2 regions of the Bacillus sp. FJAT-53060 genome follow, and region 1 is predicted to be linked to the other one. Evidence: riboswitches for the same ligand, from Rfam matches in the RefSeq annotation. Region 1 holds a riboswitch; the other holds the start of a gene.

What was found. Region 1 has a riboswitch for lysine ahead of WAX46_RS13660 (aspartate kinase). Riboswitches for the same ligand answer to the same signal wherever they lie in the genome.
Region 2: it holds a riboswitch for lysine, as region 1 does, so the genes downstream of both, WAX46_RS07685 (amino acid permease) here and WAX46_RS13660 (aspartate kinase) in region 1, are expected to answer to the same signal.

The regions. Positions count from the first base shown of each region.
Region 1 is NZ_JBAWSW010000046.1:241-6,392, reverse strand. It holds gene WAX46_RS13685 (electron transfer flavoprotein subunit beta/FixA family protein) at 1-521, shown strand, start outside; gene WAX46_RS13680 (electron transfer flavoprotein subunit alpha/FixB family protein) at 567-1,544, shown strand; partial or broken gene WAX46_RS13675 (alpha-N-arabinofuranosidase) at 1,660-1,927, shown strand; gene trxA (thioredoxin) at 2,286-2,600, shown strand; gene uvrC (excinuclease ABC subunit UvrC) at 2,741-4,513, shown strand; lysine riboswitch at 4,575-4,752, shown strand; gene WAX46_RS13660 (aspartate kinase) at 4,894-6,129, shown strand.
Region 2 is NZ_JBAWSW010000015.1:20,040-26,191, forward strand. It holds gene WAX46_RS07670 (LTA synthase family protein) at 1-1,162, opposite strand, end outside; gene WAX46_RS07675 (metal-dependent hydrolase) at 1,283-1,774, opposite strand; gene sspJ (small acid-soluble spore protein SspJ) at 2,007-2,150, shown strand; lysine riboswitch at 2,279-2,457, shown strand; gene WAX46_RS07685 (amino acid permease) at 2,651-4,057, shown strand; gene WAX46_RS07690 (response regulator transcription factor) at 4,334-5,056, shown strand; gene WAX46_RS07695 (HAMP domain-containing sensor histidine kinase) at 5,060-6,152, shown strand, end outside.

The sequences.
Region 1 (6,152 bases):
TTGAAGACGACTTGGAGGAGTGGGATCAATATTCAGCTTCTACGATTCTATATCACTATTTCAAGGACAAAGAGGCTTCTTTAATCTTAGCAGGGAATGTGGCGATTGACGGCGGCTCTGGACAGGTTGCCCCGCGTCTTGCTGAATTACTTGGCTTTTCATATGTCACAACGATTACAAGTATTCAAATTGACGGCAACTCCGCTTCAATTGAACGAGATGCAGAGGGTGACATTGAAGTGATTTCTGTCGAGCTCCCGCTTGTGGTCACAGCGCAGCAGGGTCTCAATGAGCCTCGTTATCCATCATTACCAGGTATCATGAAGGCGAAAAAAAAGCCTCTTGAAGAATTGGAACTAGATGATTTAGATCTCGATGAGGACGATGTGCCATATAAAATCAAAACGATTGAACGTTTCTTACCAGAGGAAAAAGAGGGTGGCAAGGTGCTGAGCGGTGAGCTTCAGGATCAAGTCAAGGAACTGACAGATCTATTAAGAAATGAAGCAAAAGTGATCTAAACATCCCAGTTTATGATATCACGAGAACAAGGGGGAGCTTGAAAGATGAGTAAAAAAGTTGTTGTACTTGGAGAGAGTCGTGACGGTAAATTAAGAAATGTGACATTTGAAGCGATTGCTGCCGCTCATCAAGTGGCTGATGGCGGTGAGGTGATCGGCGTTTTAATAGGGGATAACGTCAAAGAACAAGCCGATGAGCTGCTTTACTATGGAGCAGATCAAGTCATGATTGTGGAGCATCCACACCTTTCATATTATACGTCAGATGGTTTTGCGCAGGCGCTTCAAGTGATATTAGATCAGGTCAATCCAGATGCAGTGTTTTTTGGTCATACGTCTATCGGAAAAGACTTGTCACCCAAAATAGCAGCACGCCTGCAAATAGGCTTGATTTCAGATGCAATAGATGTAAGCGTTGCCGGAGAACATCTCGTTTTCACGAGACCGATTTATTCAGGAAAAGCCTTTGAAAAAGTCATCTCGACAGATCGTCTTCTTTTGGCGACGATTCGCCCGAACAACTTGACACCGCTGGAACGGGATGCATCACGAAGTGGAGAAGTCATTCCTGTTTCTGTTGATATTCAGAACCTGCGAACGATTGTGAAGGAAGTCATCAAAAAAACGTCAGAAGGTGTAGACCTATCTGAAGCAAAGGTCATTGTCGCTGGAGGGCGAGGGGTCAAGAGTAAGGAAGGCTTTGAACCGCTCACAGAACTTGCCCAAACGCTAGGTGCAGCAGTGGGTGCCTCGCGTGGTGCCTGTGATGCAGACTACTGTGATTATGCCCTGCAAATTGGTCAAACGGGTAAGGTCGTCACACCAGACCTCTATATTGCCTGCGGGATATCAGGGGCAATTCAGCATTTAGCCGGAATGTCTAACAGTAAAGTCATTGTTGCAATTAACAAAGATCCAGAAGCTGAGATCTTCAAAATCGCCGATTACGGGATCATTGGTGACTTGTTTGAAGTGGTTCCACTTTTGAATGAAGAGTTAAAAAAGATGTTTATCCACTCTTAACGCATACACTCAGAATGCCTAGGTATTCTGGGTTTTTTGTATGTCATCATGAAACAAAGGAGCGGTTAACAAGTGAAGGAAACAGTAAAAGTAAATGAAGTGATCGGACTCATTTCTAATGGAGTGTGCTGCTTCATGGATGGACGGACTCAGTTTGCATTATTATACTGTTCCTGGTACATGGGAGAAGAAAGGTCTGCGACTGATTTTCTAAGGATGAATGGTTTACGACGTTGAAAAAGTCTTATGAGATGGAACAGCTTTCCATGGATCATGGACAGGTCATAGATCTTTATGATCCAGAAAAGAGAATCGGGATGATCATTGATGAATAGGGGACTTGGTATGACCCAGAGCTAGGAACAAATCTTGGGTTTTTGTATTAACAAAACACGAGGAGAGATACCATTTTGCTGTGCCGGTCTTGACCCCTATCTATCGATTTCTAGAAATTTGATGTATGTCGGTTGTGATGATGACAATCCACCTCACCTGATGACATATTCCTATGTTTGATGAAAAGAATGTTGGGGCATCATAAGTTGTAAATGAAGCGGAAAGGGAGTTATGTCATATGTTAAGAACCATTCTGGTGATCATCGGTGCGATTGTTGTCATCGGTGCGATTATAAGGTTTGTTTTTTGATTCATTTCAAAAAAATGATTCGTAAGCATTTCATTCGCAAGTCACATTGGTAGATGCTATACTAAAAAGCATAATTTACATTGGAGGAATGAATAATGGCAATCGTAAAAGCGACTGACGCAACATTTTTACAAGAAACGGCAGAAGGTGTTGTTCTTGCAGATTTTTGGGCACCATGGTGCGGCCCTTGTAAAATGATTGCTCCAGTTCTTGAAGAGCTTGATCAAGAAATGGGCGATAAAATGAAAATTGTAAAAATTGATGTAGACAATAACCAAGAAACTGCTGGTAAATACGGCGTGATGAGTATCCCAACACTTCTTGTTTTAAAAGACGGTGAAGTCGTAGAAACTTCTGTTGGCTTTAAACCAAAAGAAGCACTAGCTGAGCTTGTAAACAAACATCTATAAATCCATTTGTGCCAATTCGGCATGATTACTGAAAGCGGTTCTCGTATAGACGAGAGCCGCTTTTCTTTCACCATGGTATAAAACAAACGTTCGTGATACACTAGAAGGAGTGAAAGAGGAAAACAAGGACGGATGAAAAGATGAACAAACTGATCAAAGAAAAGTTGTCAGTCCTGCCTGATCAACCAGGCTGTTACTTAATGAAAGATAGGCAAAATAAGGTCATTTATGTGGGAAAGGCAAAGGTATTAAAAAATAGGGTACGCTCTTATTTCACTGGCTCTCATGATGCCAAAACGCAGCGGCTTGTTAATGAAATTGTGGACTTTGAATACATTGTGACCTCTTCTAATATTGAGGCGCTTATTTTAGAGCTGAATTTAATCAAAAAATATGACCCACAATACAACGTCATGCTTAAGGATGATAAGACATATCCTTTTATTAAAATTACGAATGAGCGGCATCCTAAGCTGATTGTCACCCGCAATGTGAAAAAGGATAAAGGGCGATACTTCGGTCCATATCCGAACGTACAAGCAGCAAGAGAAACAAAAAAGCTGCTGGACCGTTTATATCCACTAAGAAAATGTGCGACACTTCCTGATCGCGTCTGTCTTTATTACCACCTTGGACAATGTCTTGCACCATGTGTGTATGATATTTCTGAAGAAACGAATAAGCAGCTCGTGGATGAAATCACAAGGTTTCTAAACGGAGGGCATCAGCAAATTAAGAAAGAACTAACTGAGAAGATGCAAGAAGCGGCTGAACAATTAGAGTTTGAGCGGGCAAAGGAATTAAGAGATCAAATCGCATACATCGACTCAACGATGGAAAAGCAGAAAATGACGATGAGTGACTTATCCGATCGCGATGTATTTGCCTATGCCTATGATAAGGGCTGGATGTGTGTCCAAGTCTTCTTCATCAGACAGGGGAAATTAATTGAGCGCGATGTCAGTCTGTTCCCAATGTATCAAGACCCTGAAGAAGAATTCCTAACGTTTATGGGGCAGTTTTATGAAAAGAACAACCATTTTATTCCAAAGGAAATTTTAGTGCCAGACAGCGTAGATCAAGAGATGCTCGAGCAATTGCTTGAAACGAATGTTCACCAGCCGAAAAAAGGAAAGAAAAAGGATTTGCTTTTACTTGCACATCAAAATGCCAAAATCGCTCTCAAAGAAAAATTCTCGCTCATAGAGCGTGATGAAGAACGGACAATTGGGGCGGTAAAGCAGCTCGGCGATGCACTCAATATTTATATGCCATACCGGATTGAGGCATTTGATAACTCAAATATTCAAGGTGCAGACCCAGTTTCCGCTATGGTTGTGTTTCAGGACGGGAAACCGTATAAAAAGGAATATCGAAAATACAAAATTAAAACCGTCGCAGGGCCAGATGATTATGCATCCATGCGCGAAGTCATCAGAAGACGATATACTCGCGTGTTAAAGGATGAGCTGCCGCTTCCAGATTTAATTTTAATTGATGGAGGAAAAGGACAGATCAACGCAGCCATAGATGTGCTCGAAAATGAATTGAATTTGTCTGTTCCAGTAGCAGGTCTTGTGAAAGATGAAAAACACCGGACATCGAATCTCATGATGGGTGATACACTTAAAATTGTTGCGCTAGAGCGTAACAGTCAGGCCTTTTATTTATTACAGCGTATTCAAGATGAAGTGCACCGGATTGCCATTAGCTTTCACCGGCAGCTGCGCAGAAAAAATGCATTCCAGTCTATTTTAGATGATGTACCAGGTATCGGAGAAAAGCGTAAAAAGCAGCTGCTCAAACATTTTGGCTCTGTGAAAAAGATGAAGGATGCTTCTGTCCAAGATTTTCAGGAGGCTGGCATTCCGAAACAAACGGCCAAACTTTTAATGGAAGCATTAAAAAAATAGATTGTACTTTTTCCAATAGTCTGTTAAAATGTCACTAATTTAATAAATGAACGTGTTGTTTGTTGAAGATAGAGGTGCGAACTTCAAAAGTAGGCCGTCAGAGATCGATGGGATCTAGGAAGAGGGCTGAAAGGGGAGCGTCGCCGAAGTGAATAAAATCCACTCATTTTATTCGCTGGCTGTACATTGAAGAAATGTAGGGCTGTCAAGAATTTATTTCTTGGAGGGCTATCTCATTGTTTGCATCTTTTGATGATGATTTCAAAGCAATGGGAGATCTGTTCTCTCATTGCTTTTTTGTTTGCAGTGAGTGGGCAGTCTCCAAAGCCGCTTCTTGCCTCTTCTCTTACACGTGATCTTTTGAAAAAGGGTGGTTAGACATGGGACTAATTGTACAAAAATTTGGCGGAACATCCGTTGGATCGACAGAAAAAATTCGCAGAGCCGCAGAGAGAGTGATCGCTGTACGCAAGGCAGGACATGATGTGGTTGTGGTTGTGTCAGCAATGGGCAAATCAACTGATGTTCTAGTGGACCTAGCGAGAGAACTCACAGATGATCCAAGCAAAAGAGAAATGGATATGCTGCTAACGACTGGGGAGCAAGTGACCATTTCGTTATTGGCAATGGCACTGCAAGCAAAAGGCTATGATGCCATTTCCTTTACAGGCTGGCAGGCTGGTATGAAAACAGAGAAGGTGTACGGAAATGCAAGAATCGTGGACATCGATGAAGCAAGAATCCAAGAAGAACTGAGTGCGGGAAAAGTCGTTGTAGTAGCAGGCTTTCAAGGGATTGCAGATGATCTACATATTACAACTCTTGGCCGTGGTGGTTCAGATACGACGGCTGTGGCACTTGCTGCTGCACTCAAAGCCAACAAATGTGATATTTACACGGACGTATCAGGTGTGTTTACGACAGATCCGCGTTATGTGCCGTCTGCGCGAAAACTTGCAGGTATTTCATACGATGAGATGCTCGAGCTAGCCAATTTAGGGGCTGGCGTCTTGCATCCGAGAGCCGTAGAGTTTGCGAAAAATTATCAAGTCCCACTAGAAGTCCGTTCTAGTATTGAATATGAAACGGGTACGTTAATTGAGGAGGAATCATCCGTGGAACAAAATTTAGTCGTAAGAGGAATTGCATTTGAAGATCAGATCACACGTGTGACGGTGTGCGGCCTTTCAAGCGGTTTAACAACATTGTCGACCATTTTTACGACGCTTGCTAAGCAAAATATCAACGTCGATATCATCATTCAGTCCGTCACAAGCACAAATCAAACTTCCATCTCTTTCTCTGTGAAAACGGATGATTTGTCCAAAACAGTTGAAGTATTAGAAGAATATAAAGGGGCACTTGGCTATGAGCAGATTGAGACAGAAAGCAAATTAGCCAAAGTATCCATCGTTGGGTCGGGTATGGTCTCAAATCCAGGCGTAGCTGCTGAAATGTTCGCTGTGTTAGCTGAAAAAGACATTCTAGTGAAAATGGTCAGTACGTCTGAAATCAAAGTCTCAACAGTGGTAGGCCGTGATGATATGGTCAAAGCGGTTGAAGCCCTGCATGATGCGTTTGATCTATCAAAAGTAAGTGTAGCTGCGCACTCTTAAAAAAATAAAAAGAGGTGTATTTT
Region 2 (6,152 bases), on a different contig from region 1:
AATCAATGGATTGATCAAAAAAGTCGATATCCTTTAAGCCCCAGCCAGTCGAATTCTGTTCATTGACATCAAATGAATCGACATCATAAAAGCGGTCAATTCCAAGAGATTCATACATCACATCACGATTCCAAAACGTCTTGTTATTGGCATGAAATTGGACGGTTTGATAGTTCTCTGTTTTCAATTGCTTGTATAACGTGTCATATTCGTTGTCACTCGCTGTGAAAAAGACAGCGCCGCTGCTAGATGGATAGAGTGAATTTGCGACAATAAACTCTGAGTCCGACGTCTTTCCTTGCTCTGTCTGCTGATAAAACTCATCAAAGTAAAAGCTCTTCTTAGCGAGTTGATTTAAAAATGGTGTGATGTATTGTCCGTTTACCTTTTGGTCAATGACAAATTGCTGCGTTGATTCAAGTGAAATGAAAACGACGTTCTTGCCTTTAGCAAGTCCAAAGTAGTCTTCGTTTGGTGCACTGTAGTCAGCCTTTGTGTAGTTTTCCACTGTTGAAAGTGTATCTTCATCTGCGAAGGCTTTTTGCCCAATACGAGCCGTTTGAGCAGCACCATCATAAAGATGGAATTGAAAAAGACCAAGGTTTCGTACAAGGACTTCTCGATCATGAGAGCTTGTCAGAAATCGAGGGTGATCCAACACGGCTGCACTGACATGGAATATTAGGAAGCTACAGCAAACTGCATAATACGTTTTAATTGTCTTAAATGATGCTTTTGGTGATAACGGTTTACGCTTTAACAGCCAAGCCAGTACCACGAAATCAATGAGCATCAGGACAAAAAGCGGGTGGAACAATTCAGTCATACTACTGCCCATATCCCCCATATTCTTTGCCTGAAATAAGACTGGGATGGTAATAAAATCAATATAAAATCCGTAAAAGATCGTATTTGATATCAAAATTGCCGTCAAAATAAAATTTGTGGTGAATAAAAAAACCTTTTGTTTCGTTTCATTTAAAAAAAGAACAATCCCAAACAAAGGGAGCAAAAAGCTAAGTGGATTCATCAAAAGCACCCATTCGTGAAACAGATTCGCTGTTCGTATATGAAATCCGAATTGATAAATGATGTATGTTTTCATCCACATGAAGAGGATGGAGTACACTAAAAACCAGTGATTTTTGAAAAACGTTTTCATTTATGTAGCTCCTCATCATTCTTTATTCAGCCGCGTAAAACACTTATTTTAAACCTACTAAAAAAATGAGGAATGATCAATTCATATCCTTTCTTTTTTAAAAAACTCTTTTTCCTTCTCCTAGAACTGAAAGGGGATAGACATTCCGCAAATGACGGCGATGTAATAGCAGGTGACAATGGTGAGGGCAGCTAGTACGACTTGTTCACCTGTGCTGCCTGTTTTGACATAAAAGGGAAGACGGACTTTAATTGTAGCTGGAAATAAAAATTTAATACCGTTCACTGTTCCTGCATCAAGAATAAGGTGGCTCGCCATTCCAACAAGTAAACCGATGCTAAGACTGTCATTTGGTATGTATGTTGTCGCAACAAAATAAATGATCAGCAGAAATAATAAACTGTGCGTAAAGGTGCGATGACCGAAAACACTACTAATCAGTGTCGAAAGGAGTGGGAATTTCCTCCCGATTTTACTTTTCGTATGACAAAGATCTGGGATGAGGGCACCTGCTGATCCAGCAGCAGCCATAGCGACTGGGTCAAATCCGTAATAGTAGGCGGCGGCTGTTGAGGCTGCAATTCCGCCCATAATATGTGTTTTTCCTGTCATGATGCGTACTCCTGTTCTATCTTTGGTTCAAGTACTCACTATATCAAGGGTGAATTCATTCAGCAAGGCTTATTTCTAAAGAAAAAAGGAAAAAACAGTGACCTTTCTCCATTATTTGAAAAAAAAGAGAAAGACCTTTTATGATGAATGAGCTTAGCCCCTTGTATAATGATGAATGCTGTAGCACAAATTACACAGGTAAAGGCATTTTATGAGAAGGGGGGAAGTAGCGATGTCATTTTTTCAAAAGGATAAAAAGGCGAAAAGTGAGAAAAACCATCAGCAGGTAGACCAGCTGTTAGAAGAAGCCAGTAAAGAACTAGCAGGTGATCCGCTTCAGGAAGCTGTACAAAAGAAGAAAAACAACCATCAATAAGCAATCAAAGGGCAGAGAAAACGAGAAACGGTTCTCTGCTCTTTTTATGATTTTCCCTTTGACAGATGTAAGAATGTTTGATAACCTTCGTGTAGTAAAAAATGAATAGAAATCCTCACGCTATGTCTCAGTGAGGTAGAGGTTGCGCGGATGATGAGTCACTCATAGGAGAGATGGAATCAACGATCATGAGAAAAAAGGCATCAGCGCCGAAGTGTAGAGAGAGCTCCAACTTTCTTTATGCTGGGTCTGCATTGAATAAATGCAGGACTGCCACGTCTTTAAAGCGTGGAGGGCTATCCGGAGATCAAGGTGTATGTTTTGAAAAGCATGGACTTTTGTTCAGGCTTTTTTTATGTTCTGCGGGACAAAGAAAAGGGTATGCTGTTAACAAAAAAGTGACCCTATTGAACATAAAGAATGTAAGTCATTGCTTCACAGATATATCGATGAAGATACTGCCGGGTCTGGTCCAAAGTGAATAAAACGGAGGTGCGGAAATGGAACAGACAAAAAAATGGGGTTTTTGGTTATTGACGGCGTTTGTCGTCGGAAATATGGTAGGTTCAGGCATCTTTATGCTGCCAAGTACGCTTGCTCAGCATGCGAGTCCATTAGGTGTGACGATGGCATGGCTTGTCACAGGTGGCGGAGTGCTGATGATTGCACTTGTATTTGGGCATTTGTCCATTCATAAGCCGCATCTGAAGGCTGGACCACAAAGTTATGCAAGGGCGCTTTTTAAAGATCCGAAAAAAGGAAAAGCTGCCGGTTTTACAATGGTTTGGGGATATTGGGTGGCGAGCTGGATTAGTAATGTCGCTATTATTACAAGCCTTGCTGGTTATTTAACAACCTTTTTCCCTATTTTAACCGTAAAAACGGTGATCTTTACCTTTGGGAAAGAAGCGATCACACTTGGTCAGCTCACGACTTTTATCGTATGTACCATCCTTCTATGGGGAACTCATACTATTTTAATCACAAGCTTAAGTGTAGCAAGTAAATTAAACTTTATTACGACCTTTTCAAAGGTGTTTGGCTTCGTCCTTTTTATTGTAGGAGGCTTATTTGCCTTCCAAATGACATTATTTGAATATTATTACTTCCCGGTTGCATCAGGGGGCCAAGAGGTGCTCGGACTTGGGGGTCAAATACATCATGCGGCCATTTCTACACTATGGGCATTTATTGGAATCGAATCTGCTGTTATTTTATCAGGAAGAGCGTCCTCGCAGCGTGATGTCAAACGTGCGACGATTACAGGGCTTTTAATTGCACTATCCATCTACATGATTATCACACTGATTACAATGGGCGTGTTGCCACACGATCAATTACAAGGCTCAGACAAACCATTCGTAGACGTGCTTCAGTTGATTATTGGGCCAGCTGGTGGAATTGTCATGGCAATGCTTGCGATCATTTGTTTATTTGGGTCGATGCTTGGCTGGATCTTACTCGGTTCAGAAGTACCCTATCAAGCAGCAAAGGCTGGTGATTTCCCAGCAGTGTTTGCAAAAACAAACAAAAAGGGGAGCCCTGCCTTCGCCTTGACTGTCACAAATATTATGTCACAGCTGTTTATTTTCTCAGTGATGTCAAGAACAATTAATGAGGCTTTTACCTTTTTAACAACATCAGCAACACTTGCATATCTCATTCCGTATATCGTGTCATCGATCTACAGCTTTAAGATCATCATACAAGGCGACACGTATGATCTCCAAAAAGGAAATCGAACAAGAGACGGCATCATTGCACTTGTTGCTATTGGATATTCTGCTTGGGTCATTATTTCAGGGACAGCTGATTTGAAAACATTCGGTCTCGGAATTGGCCTGTTCTTAGTTGGTATTTTGCTTTATCCATTCATGTCAAAAAGATTTGCTAAAGGAACAGAATAAAGAAGATGTGTTTCTCAAAAATTGGTGTGAAATGAATAAGTAAATGATTTTTCACGTTCATCCTTAACATAGTAGCCACTCTATGGGTCAGTTGTACTGACCTTGATTTCTTTTGTTTCTTCTTCGGTATATATACCGAGTTGTTTTACGAGATTCCTAGTAATACCATATTCTTTAGTTGATATTTTTTCGCTTTTATGGAGAAAAGAGGTACTTTTTTACTTTAGACAATGGTAATATACGGTTAGAGAACATATCTAGAAAGGAAAGGGATGCGTGGAAACAGCAAAAATATTGATTGCAGATGATGAAGAAGCAATTGTAAAAATGGTTGAACGCGTATTAAAAAAAGAAGGATTTCAGCATATTTATAAAGCCTACCATGCAAATGAAGCATTAGATGTGGTCAAAAACGAAGACATCCATCTCTTAATTTTAGATGTGATGATGCCCGGTAAGTCTGGCTTTGACGTTCTTCCTGAAATGAGAATATATACGAAAGCGCCCATTTTCTATTTAACTGCAAGAACGTCCGATGTAGATAAACTGACCGGCTTTGCACAAGGGGCAGACGATTACATCACAAAGCCATTTAATCCGTTAGAGCTAGTGGCCCGAATTAAGGCTCACTTAAACCGAACATATATCTCCTTACAGGAGGAGCAAGAAGAGGCTCACAACCAATATGAATATGCCCATTTCTCATATCATCCTCATGCAGCTGAATTGAAAGTGAGAGGAGAGGTGACGGCATGCTCTGCTCAACTTCTATCTTTGCTGAAGTACTTTTGTGATCATCCGAATGTGGTCCTTTCAAAAGATCAAATCTACGAGAAAGTATGGGGCGTCCCATCATATGGTGATAACAACACCGTCATGGTTCATATTCGAAAGCTGAGAGAAAAGATAGAATTAGATCCTAGTCAGCCTGAATACATTGTAACGATTCGTGGTATGGGATATAAATTTATTCCACATCCTGTGAAGGTTCTGAATTAATTCATGAATTTACGAACAAAACTTTTCTTTCACTTTGTCGGACAGATGTTTATTGTCATTGCGATTCTGGTGATCGGGAATACGTTCTCTGAGAATCTATATTATAAAAAACACTATGAGAATATGACTGAAACCGGTTTAACAAAGGCCGATGGAGATACACTCATGAGCTGGCTTTATTTTAACGAGGATGGAAAAATGGAAGCCGATGATCAGCTCAAACAAGCAGTGAAAAAACGTGACGGCTGGTTCCAAGTGATCGATTCAAAAAAACACAATGTATATAGCTATCACCTCCCTAAAAATATTCCAACATCCTATCAAAAGGATGAAATGATCAGGATTTTTGAAAAAAGACAATTTAAAGATTACAAGATGTACTTCTGGCCAATTGAGATTGATCAAGAAAGCTTTATCGTGTTATATGGGTTTAAAACGAACAGTACAAAGGTAGCTAATTATCTCAAGCAGCACGAGAAAAATCTGGATGCACTATCTCAATATTCGGTTGAAACGAAAGAATTTTTGAAAAGAATGAATGGATCGGTGCATCTATTCAATGAAGAAGGAAAATATCTAAAAGGCATCCTTGCGAAAAACGATTTGAAAAATAACGTAACGGATGTTGAACTGCTAAAGTACCAATCGAAGCCTTGGGAGTTTAGAAGTGACCTCTCTTACATCAAAGTGAATAAACATCTCTACATAATCGTGTCTGTGCCAAATAAAGTATACAGCCCAGACGAGCTTTATGATAGAGAGACAGAGGCTTTAAACCAATATACGACCATTCTGATTGCGGGTCTTGCCCTCACTATTATTATCGTTATGACATTATGGTACTCTTATCGATATGGGCTACCGATCTATCACATTATTCGCTGGCTGATTTTTTTATCAAGAAATAAATTACAGGAACCAACAAACAGAAAAGGGATTCCAGTCAGTAAAAATAAAAAAGGCCGTATTAAGCGAGAATACCGGTTGTTTGAAGATATCCTAAAAACAATGGATCAGCTCACGCATACACTAAAAGAGAATGAAGCAAACCGTAGGAAAATTCAAATCACAAGGGAAGAATGGATTGCAGGATTGT